2 regions of the Streptomyces sp. NPDC053755 genome follow, and region 1 is predicted to be linked to the other one. Evidence: riboswitches for the same ligand, from Rfam matches in the RefSeq annotation. Region 1 holds a riboswitch; the other holds the start of a gene.
The links. Region 1 has a riboswitch for cobalamin ahead of AB0K65_RS27170 (ABC transporter substrate-binding protein). Riboswitches for the same ligand answer to the same signal wherever they lie in the genome.
Positions count from the first base shown of each region.

Region 2: it holds a riboswitch for cobalamin, as region 1 does, so the genes downstream of both, cobN (cobaltochelatase subunit CobN) here and AB0K65_RS27170 (ABC transporter substrate-binding protein) in region 1, are expected to answer to the same signal.

Region 1 is NZ_JBFASK010000036.1:36,793-42,001, forward strand. It holds gene AB0K65_RS27160 (hypothetical protein) at 1-518, opposite strand, end outside; gene AB0K65_RS27165 (methyltransferase domain-containing protein) at 659-1,297, opposite strand; cobalamin riboswitch at 1,441-1,624, shown strand; gene AB0K65_RS27170 (ABC transporter substrate-binding protein) at 1,771-2,754, shown strand; gene AB0K65_RS27175 (iron ABC transporter permease) at 2,772-3,929, shown strand; gene AB0K65_RS27180 (ABC transporter ATP-binding protein) at 3,926-4,735, shown strand; gene AB0K65_RS27185 (hypothetical protein) at 4,863-5,209, opposite strand, start outside.
Region 2 is NZ_JBFASK010000001.1:287,801-293,009, forward strand. It holds gene cobN (cobaltochelatase subunit CobN) at 1-1,118, opposite strand, end outside; cobalamin riboswitch at 1,153-1,298, opposite strand; gene cobG (precorrin-3B synthase) at 1,339-2,688, shown strand; gene AB0K65_RS01280 (precorrin-8X methylmutase) at 2,703-3,338, shown strand; gene AB0K65_RS01285 (precorrin-2 C(20)-methyltransferase) at 3,335-4,819, shown strand; gene AB0K65_RS01290 (serine hydrolase) at 4,791-5,209, opposite strand, start outside.

The DNA of each region.
Region 1 (5,209 bases):
TAGCGCGTGAAGCGGCGCTCGCCGCCCTGGTGGTACATCACCGTCAGGAGGCCGTTCACCGGGTCGGTCGAAGGCCCGGTGCCGGCGGTGCTGCCGGGCGCGGTGAACTTCCGCTCCTGCGGGATCGCGGCTCCGTCGAGCACCGCCCCGTCCTCGAACCGGAACCGCGTGACGGCCTTGCCGAAGGCCGTGCCCCCGCTCGTGACATGGAGCGGGCCGACCTCGGTCCAGACGTGGCTGTCGGCGCCGACCGGTTCCACGCCCATGGCGAGACCGTGCCCGAAGCCCTTCAGCTGCATCGAGCCCGTACGCACTCCGGTCTGCCGGTCGATGCGGTTGAGGTACATGTTGCCCGCCGACGCCGTGGCCGAGCTCTCCACCTGGAGCACGAAGACGTGCCCGTTGACGGTGTCCGTCGCGATGGCCTGCGGAGCCGGGTTCTTCACCAGGTCCACGGTCTGGAGCAGCCTGCCCGTCACGCCGGACAGGTCGATGCCGTTGGTGTCCGTGTACGCCATGTTCCCTCCCCTGGGTCCTGTCCGGACCCGACCCGTCATGATCACACAGGTGTGCGAGGGGCCGAGCCGCCCCTCGCGACGGCGCGCGAGCCGGGGTGGGGAGGGCCGCACCGACCGGGCGGCTGGTCAGGCGGCTCGTTTCAGGCGGTACGGGTCAGCCGCCACACGTTGTCCACCCGGGTTCCGGACCTGCCGTCGGGCGAGGACAGGGCGCGCTCCACACCCTCCAGGGTGTCCACCCGCCAGGGGTGCGACAGGTCGAGCATCGCGAGCACGCCTTCGAGCGTGGGGAAATCGGCGTCGAACGGGTACTCGTGCTCCTCCATCCAGGAGGGCCACGCGGCGTGCATCGCGATGAGGAGGGTGCCGCCCGGCGCGACCGCTTCGGCGGCCGACCTGAGCACGCCCTCCTGGTCCAGGGCGACGGGCGACTGGAGGAACTGGGCGCTCACCAGACCGAACTCGCCCTTGGGGAAGGTCACTCCGAGTTCGTGCCGCTCGAAGGCCACGCGGTCGGCGAGACCCGCCTCGGCGGCGTGGGCCGCCGCCCGCTCGAGGGCGGTGGCGGAGATGTCCACGCCGGTCACCCGCCATCCGCGCGAGGCCAGCCACAGCACGTCACCTCCCTCACCGCAGCCCAGGTCCAGGGCGGTGCCCGGCTCCAGGCCGGCCGCCTCACGGACGAGGAGCGGGTTCGGGTCGCCGCTCCAGACGCGGGCGCTGGTGCTGTAGCGCTCTTCCCAGAACTCCGTCGGATCGGTGGGCTGCGAGGTCGGCATGAAGGCTCCTTCGGGATGGTCGCGCAGTGCCGGCGGCACCTGGGCCCAGAGTCGCCAAGGCGCGGAAAAACGTCAAACATGCTTGCCGATTCGGCAACTACGCGGCGGGGCCCGGGGCGTGCCCGCTTCCGTTCCGCTCGCGCGGAACCGTAGGATCACCTGGTCATCACCGCGACGGGAGACAGGAAGCCGGTGCGAATCCGGCACGGTCCCGCCACTGTGACCGGGGAGTGCACCCGTCGAGACGCCACTGAGCGCACGCGTGGGAAGGCTGGGGTGTACGCCGATCCGGGAGTCAGGAAACTGGCCTGTCGCGGGCCCGATCCGAGGAGCGCGGACTCCCCAGGAGGCTTTTCTTGTACCCCAGCACGTCCCGCGTGCCCGGCACGCCCCTCATCTCCGGGGCGCCTCGTACGCCCGGCACATGCCCCACCCCGCGCCGGCGTCCGGCCGCCCGTCCGCGACGCCGCTCCGTGCGCGCCGCGGCCCTGGCCCTCGCCCTGTCGGGAGTCCTGCTCACCGGCTGCGGCACCTCGCCGTCCACGGCCTCCGGCCCGAAGGGCCCCGCACCGGCCGCCAAGGGCTTCCCCGTCACCGTCGACAACTGCGGTACGCGCACCACGTACGACAAGCCACCCTCCCGGGTGGTGACGATCCACCAGCACCCCGCGGAGCTGATGCTGGCCCTCGGGCTGAAGAACCGGATGGTCGGCACGGCGTTCCCCGACTCGGACGTCCTGCCCGCTTTCCGGAAGGACTTCGCGGCGATCCCGGAACTGGCCAGGAAGGAGCCGTCGTTCGAGTCCGTCCTCGACGCGGAACCGGACTTCGTCTACGGCGGCTACGCCAGCGCGTTCTCCGAGAACGAGGGACGCTCGCGGAAGGCGTTCGCCGACGCCGGCATCGACACCTATCTCAACCGCGAGTACTGCGGGAAGAAGAAGGTGTCGATGACGGACACGTACGACGAGATCCGCGCGATCGGCTCGCTCTTCGGCGTTCCGGAGCGCGCCGACGCGCTGGTGGCCGACCTCCGGGGCCGCGTCGCGAAGACGACGGAGGCCGTCGAGGGCGCGCCCTCCGTCCCCGTCTTCGTGTACGACAGCGGCGACAAGTCCGCGTTCACCGCGGGGGGCAAGAGCCTCGGCACCGAGGTCATCCGGCTCGCCGGAGGCGCCAACGTCTTCGCCGACCTGGACGACGTCTTCGGTGACGTCTCCTGGGAACAGGTCGTCGCCCGCAAGCCGGAGGTCATCGCCATCTACGACTACGCGGGGGCGGACAGCGTCGAGCGGAAGAAGGAGTTCCTGCTGTCACAGCCGGCCCTCGCCGAGGTGCCGGCGGTACGGAACAAGCGCTTCGTGGTGCTGCCGCTGACCGCGACCCTGGTCGGGGTCCGCGCGCCGTACGCGGTGGAGGACCTCGCCCGCGGGCTGCATCCCGAGCGCTTCCGGTGACGGCCCCGGCCGACGCCGTGTCCGCCGCCGATTCCGTCCCCGTCTCCCCCGGCGCCCCCGCCCGGCCCGCGGATCCAGGCGCCCCGGGCGCCTCCGCGCGGGGCACGGCCCCGCACCGGGGGGCCGGGGCCCGCCGCCGCGCCTTCCCGGTCGCCCTCGCCGTCCTGGCGGTCGTGCTCCTGGCGTCGATGACGGCCGGCATGGCCGTCGGCTCGGTGCACGTGCCTCCCGGCCAGGTCTGGGGCATCGTGACGCACGCCCTCTTCGCCGACTGGTCGGAGCCCACCTGGTCGTCGGCGCGCGAGACCATCGTGCTCGACGTGCGGGCCCCGCGCGTGCTGCTGGGGGCGGTGACGGGCGCCGGGCTCGCGGTGGTGGGAACCGCCATGCAGGCCCTCGTGCGCAATCCCCTCGCGGAGCCGTACCTCCTGGGGGTGTCCTCGGGCGCCTCGCTGGGCGCCGTCGCGGTGATCGTCTTCGGGGTGAGCCTCTTCGGACCGGTCTCCCTGTCGGCCGCCGCGTTCGCCGGCGCCCTGCTGACCCTCCTGCTCGTGTACACCACGGCCCGGTCCGGCGGCCGGATCACCTCGGTGCGCCTGGTGCTGTCGGGGGTGGCGTTCGCCTCCGTCCTCACGGCGGTCATGGACGTCCTGCTGCTGACCAGCGACCGGGGCAACGAGGCACGGGCCGTCCTCGCCTGGACCCTCGGGGGGCTGGGCGGTGTCCAGTGGGGCACCCTGTGGCTGCCGGGCGCCGCGCTCGCGCTGGGCATCGCGGTCCTGCTGACGCGGGCCCGTTCGCTGAACCTGCTGCTGGCGGGTGAGGAGGCGGCCGCGACGATGGGACTCGACGTGGCCCGGTTCCGGGCCCGCACATTCGTGCTGCTCTCGCTGGTCACCGGGGTCCTGGTGGCGGCCGCCGGGCCGATCGGGTTCGTGGGGCTGATGATGCCGCACACCGTGCGGCTCTTCGTCGGCGGCGACCACCGCCGGGTGCTGCCGACGGCAGCCCTGGGCGGAGCCGTGTTCCTGGTCTGGGCGGACATCGCGGCGCGGACGATCGCGGCGCCGATGGAGATTCCCGTCGGTGTCCTCACGGCGCTGTGCGGGGGCCCGTTCTTCCTGTGGCTCATGCGCCGGGACGCCCGGCGCACGGCCGACCGGGGAGCGCCGTGACGGCGGCCGAACTCGTCGTCGAGGGCGTCACGCTCGCGGCGGGGGCGCGCCGGCTCGTACGGGACGTCTCGCTGACCGCCCGGCCCGGCGAGGTGATCGGCCTCGTCGGGCCCAACGGCAGTGGCAAGTCCAGCCTCCTGCGGGCCGTCTACCGCGTGCTGCGCCCGGAGGGCGGGAGCGTGCGGGTGGACGGCACGGAGGTCCGGTCGATGCCGGTCCGGCGGCTCGCCCGAACGCTGGCCGCCGTGGTGCAGGAGAGCGGTGCGGACTTCGACCTGACCGTGCGGGACGTGGTCTCCATGGGACGCACGCCGCACAAGCGGCTCTTCGACGGCGACACCGGGGAGGACGCCCGGATCGTCGGGTCGGCGCTGGAATCGGTGGACGCCGCCGAACTGGCCGACCGCTCCTTCGACCGGCTGTCCGGCGGCGAACGCCAGCGCGTGCTCATCGCCCGCGCACTGGCCCAGCAGCCCGCCCTGCTGGTCATGGACGAGCCGACCAACCACCTGGACATCCGCCACCAGCTGGAGGTGCTGGGTCTCGTGCGCCGGCTCCCGGCCACGGTCCTGGTCGCCCTCCACGACCTGAACCTCGCCGCCTTCTACTGCGACCGCCTCTACGTCCTGCGTGAGGGAGCGGTCACCGCCACGGGCACGCCCGCGGAGGTGCTCACCCCGGACCTGCTGCGGCGGGTGTACGGGGTGACGGCCGAGGTCACCGTCCACCCGCGCACGGGAGCGCCGCAGGTGACCTTCCTGCCCGGGGAGGCCGACCTGCCCGCCCCTGCGTCGGAGCGGCGCTGAGCAGGGCGTCGCCGTCCCGTGGGCGATCCGCAGCGCCACGACCGCCGCCGCACCCGCCGCGGCTCCGCACCCGGGGCGCCGGGCGTGCGTCCCGGCCGACGCCGGGACGCACGGCACCCCGGGCCGGTCAGGTGAGCTTGAAGAAGAGTGTGTCCTGGGTGTACCAGTCGACGTTCTTCGTGGCCGTCTGCCACTCGTCGTGCTCGAAGTCCAGCTTCTCTATCAGTTCCCGGACGTCGTAGCGGAAGTCCGGGTCCATCCGGTCCAGGACCGAGCGGTAGGCGTCGGCGGCCGCCTTGGTCTTCGCCAGCGGCAGGTGCCCGATGGCGGGGTATCCGTCCATCGCGTACGGAAGGAAGGGGAACTCGTCGGGCAGCCCGCCGTAGAGGTACCCGTGGGGCAGGAGGTCGGCGGGCACGCCGAGTCGGCGCATCTCGTCGTCCACCAGGCCGAAGAACGTCGAGGGCTTGGAGT
Region 2 (5,209 bases), on a different contig from region 1:
TCGTACCCCTCCTCGCGCAGGCGCCGCAGCAGCGCCACGGCGGAGGCGGGGGTGTCGAGACCGACCGCGTTGCCGATCCGGGAGTGCTTGGTCGGGTACGCGGAGAGGACCAGGGCGAGCTTCTTCTCGGCGTTCGGGATGTGCCGCAGGCGGGCGTGGCGGACGGCGATCCCGGCGACGCGGGCCGCGCGCTCGGCGTCGGCGACGTACGCGGGCAGGCCGTCCTCGTCGATCTCCTTGAAGGAGAACGGGACGGTGATCAGCCGGCCGTCGAACTCGGGGACGGCGACCTGGCCGGCGGCGTCCAGCGGGGAGAGCCCCTCGTCGCTCTCCTCCCAGGCCGCGCGCGAGCCGGTGAGGCAGAGCGCCTGGAGGATCGGCACGTCGAGGGCGGCGAGCGCGCCGGCGTCCCAGGCCTCCTCGTCCCCGCCCGCCTGGGCCTCGGCGGGCTTGGTGCCGCCGGCCGCGAGGACGGTGGTGACGATCGCGTCGGCGCCGCGCAGCCGGTCGAGCAGCTCGGGCTCGGGAGCGCGCAGGGAGGCGACGTACAGCGGGAGCGGGCGGGCGCCGGCGTCCTCGAGGGCGTCGCACAGGGCGCCGATGAAGGCGGTGTTTCCGCTCATGTGGTGGGCGCGGTAGTAGAGCACGGCGACCGTGGGGCCGTCGGCGTTCCCCGGCTCGCGCTCCAGGGGCCCCCAGGTGGGGGCGGCGGCCGGGGCCTCGAAGCCGTGGCCGGTGAGCAGCACGGTGTCGGCGAGGAACCGGGCGAGCTGCTCCAGGTTGTCCGGGCCGCCGTGCGCCAGGTAGGCGTGGGCCTCGGTGGCCACGCCGATGGGGACCGTGGAGGCCTCCATGAGCTGCGCGTCGGGGGCCTGTTCGCCGCTGAGGACGACCACGGGACGGGCCTGGCCCTCGGCGAGGAGGGCGTCCAGTCCGTCCTCCCACGCGCGCAGCCCGCCGAGGAGGCGGACGACGACGAGGTCGGTGTCGTCGAGGAGGCCCGGCAGCTCGTCGAGGCCGAGGCGGGAGGGGTTGGCGAACCGGTAGGCGACCGGGCCGCCGGCCGCGCGGGCGCTGAGCAGGTCGGTGTCGGAGTGCGACAGCAACAGAATTCGCATGCGAGCGCAGGCCTTCCTCGGGGTTGTCCGCGCCCCGGGTGGTCGTGTGGACGGCGGGAGTTCCTGACTCACCCGGCCCCCGTTTCCGGGACGGGCTCACAGTGGCGGGACCGCGCCGGAATCTCACCGGGCTTCCTCCCCGGGGTCCTGGGACCCCATGCCGTCTGCATAGTAGATCCTGCGCGCGGCGGCCCGAAGGGTCGGCCGGATCCTCGTGGGTATGCTCGCCGCCATGCCGCCCACCCCACCCACAACGCCCAACCAGGGCGAACCTCTCATACGGGACCGTGGCGATGCCTGCCCCGGGGCGCTGCGACTGCACCCCGCCGACGACGGCCGCCTGGCGCGATTGCGCCTGCCCGCGGGAAAGTTGACGGCACGTCAGGTGCGGTGTCTGGCCCTGGCCGCGGACGAGCTGGGCGACGGCCGGATCAGCGTCACCTCACGGGGGAACGTGGAGCTGCGCGGCCTCGGCGAGGACTGCGGGGCGGCCCTCGCCGGGCTGCTGGCCCCGGCCGGACTGCTGCCCTCCGTGACCCACGAGCGCGTCCGGAACATCGTCGCCTCACCCCTGGCCGGAGTCGACGGAAACGGCTGCCAGGACGTGCAGTTGTGGGCGCGCGAGCTGGACGCCCTGCTGTGCTCGCGGGACTGGACGACGGCGCTTTCCGGTCGTTTTCTCTTCGCCCTGGACGACGGGCGCGACGACGTCGGCGGACTCGGCGCGGATGTGACGTTGTTCTCAACGTCCGGGCACTCCTCCGCCCTCTCCGCGCCGCCCGCGACCTCGTCACGGGCCTCCGGATCCGGCGCGCTGCTGCGGGTCGCCGGGTGCCGGGTCTTCCGGGTCGCGGCCGCCGACGCGCCCCGCGCCGCCCTCGCGGCCGCCGACGCCTTCCTGGCCGCCGCCCGCGAGGCCGGCACGGGCGCCTGGCGTGTGCGCGAACTCCCCGAGGGCGTCGCGCCGGACCTCGCGGCCGCGCTCGACCGCGCGGGCGTCCCGGCCGCACCCGTGGGGCCGGACGCTCCCGGCGCGGCGGGTCCGGACAGCGGCGGCGCGGCCCCGCTCCCCGGCGTCCACGCCCACCCCCTGACCGGGAAGCACGCCGTCGCCGTCGCCGTCCCGCTCGGCCGCCTCACCTCCGCGCAGCTGCGCGCCCTCGCTCCCGACGACGGCGACGACGGCGAGCTGCGGCTCACTCCGTGGCGCGGAGCCGTCGTGACCGGCCTCGCCGACCGCGCGGCCGCCGGGGCGCGGCTCGACGCCCTCGCCGAGGCCGGACTGATCACCCGCGCCGGCTCCCCGTGGCTCGGCGTGGGCGCGTGCACCGGACGGCCCGGGTGCGCCAAGTCGCTCGCCGACGTCCGGGCGGACGCGACCCCCGGCCACGGCGCGGGCGGGCTCCCCGTCCACTTCTCCGGCTGCGCACGGCGCTGCGGCCACCCCAAGGGCACCTGGGTCGACGTCGTCGCCACCGGCGACGGAACGTACGAGGTCGACGGCGTCCCCACCCCGAGAACGCAACTGGCGGCCGCTGTGGCGACAGCCCGTACACCCACCACGAGATGAGCGAGAGCAACAGGATGTTCGACTACGAGAAGGACGGCGCGGAGATCTACCGCCAGTCCTTTGCCACGATCCGCGCCGAGGCGGATCTCGCGGGTCTGCCCGCCGACGTCAGCCAGGTCGCGGTCCGGATGATCCACGCCTGCGGCATGGTCGACCTCGTCCGTGACCTCGCCTACTCGCCCGAGGTCGTCTCGCGCGCCCGCGCCGCCCTGCGCGCCGGCGCGCCGATCCTCTGCGACGCGCAGATGGTGGCCAGCGGGGTGACCCGCAAGCGGCTGCCCGCCGACAACGACGTGGTCTGCACCCTCTCCGACCCCTCCGTGCCCGCCCTCGCCGCCGAACTCGGCACGACCCGCAGCGCGGCGGCCCTGGAGCTGTGGCGCGACCGCCTCGAAGGCTCGGTCGTCGCCATCGGCAACGCGCCCACCGCCCTCTTCCGCCTCCTGGAGATGATCGAGCAGGGCGCCGGCCGCCCGGCGGCCGTCCTCGGCATACCGGTCGGCTTCATCGGCGCCGCCGAGTCCAAGGACGCGCTGGCCGCGCACGCCTCCGGCGTCGACCACCTCGTCGTCCGGGGACGGCGCGGCGGCAGCGCCATGACGGCCGCCGCCGTCAACGCGATCGCGACCGAGGCGGAGATCCAGGCATGAGCGGCAAGCTGTACGGGGTCGGGCTCGGCCCCGGCGACCCGAACCTGATGACCGTCGCCGCCGTGAGGGCCATCGCGGCCGCCGACGTGATCGCGTACCACTCGGCCCGCCACGGCCGGTCCATCGCCCGCTCCATCGCGGCCGAGCACATCCGCGAGGACCACGTCGAGGAGCGGCTGATGTACCCGCTCACCGTGGAGACCACCGACCATCCCGGCGGCTACCGGGGCGCGCTCGACGACTTCTACGAAGAGGCGTCGGCACGGCTCGCCGCCCACCTGGACGCGGGCCGCACGGTCGCCGTCCTCGCCGAGGGGGACCCGCTCTTCTACGGCTCGTACCAGCACATGCACAAGCGTCTTGCACACCGCTACGACACGACGGTCATCCCCGGCGTGACCTCGGTGAGCGCCGCCGCCGCCCGGCTCGGCGAGCCGCTGTGCGAGGCGGAGGAGGTCCTGACGATCATCCCCGGCACGCTGCCGGAGGACGAGCTGACGGCCCGGCTCGCGGGCACCGACTCGGCGGTCGTGATGAAGCTGGGGCGGACCTTCCCGACCGTGCGGCGCGCCCTGGAGCGGGCCGGCCGGCTCGACGACGCGCGATACGTCGAGCGGGCGTTCATGGCCGGCGAGCGGACGGCGACGCTGGCCGAGGTCGACCCGGCCTCGGTCCCCTACTTCTCGGTGGCCGTGCTGCCCTCCCGCATCGATCAGGAGGCGCCCGTACGCGAACGGGGCGAGGTCGTCGTCGTCGGCACCGGCCCGGCGGGCGCGCCCTGGCTGACGCCGGAGTCGCGCGGCGCGCTGGTCAACGCCGACGACCTGGTCGGCTACACCACCTACGTCGACCGGGTGCCGGTCCTGCGGCCGGGCCAGCGGCGCCACGGGTCCGACAACAAGGTCGAGTCCGAGCGGGCCGAGTTCGCCCTCGACCTGGCGCGGCGCGGGCGGCGGGTCGCGGTCGTCTCCGGCGGCGATCCGGGCGTCTTCGCGATGGCCACGGCGGTCCTGGAGGTGGCGTCCGAACCGCGCTACGCGGACGTGCCCGTGCGCGTCCTGCCCGGGGTCACCGCGGCCAACGCGGCGGCCGCGGCGGCGGGCGCCCCGCTGGGCCACGACTACGCCACGATCTCCCTGTCCGACCGCCTCAAGCCCTGGGACGTCATCGCCGAACGACTGCGCGCCGCGGCGGGGGCGGACCTGGTCCTCGCCCTCTACAACCCGGGGTCGAAGTCCCGTACGCACCAGGTGGCGGCCGCCCGTGACCTGCTGCTCGAACTCCGCTCGCCCGAGACGCCGGTGGTCGTGGCGCGGGACGTGGGCGGGCCCGAGCAGTCGGTGCGGGTGGTGACCCTGAAGACGCTGGAGCCGTCGGAGGTCGACATGCGCACGCTGCTGCTGATCGGCTCCTCGCAGACCCGGGCCGTCGAGCGCGGCGACGGCCGGACCATCACCTGGACGCCCCGCCGCTACGGGTGAAGGTCCCCAGGCCCTCCGTGTTCAGGTACTCGACGGTGAAGGACCTGCCGTCCGGGGTGAAGGTGACCCCGGTGAGCCCGACGGCGTTCTCGCCGGCGGTGGGGAAGCTGAACGTGTCGCCGGCGTAGTGGGTGAGCCGGTACGTCTGGGGCTCCGGCCCCAGACGGAGCGTCAGGGCGCCGTCGGCGCCGGCGACGACCTCGGCCCGGCCGTAGTAGTCGTTCCCGTACGTGCCCGCGTAGGTCTCCGGCGCCTTCGCGGGCGCGGCACCGGACGGCGGGTGGGCGTAGTCGGTCTTCGAACGGCCCGCGTCCGCCTCCTGCTGGTACAGCGCGTCGACGAGCGGGATCCAGTCGCGGCTGACCTCGCCGGTCTGCGCGATGTCGAAGA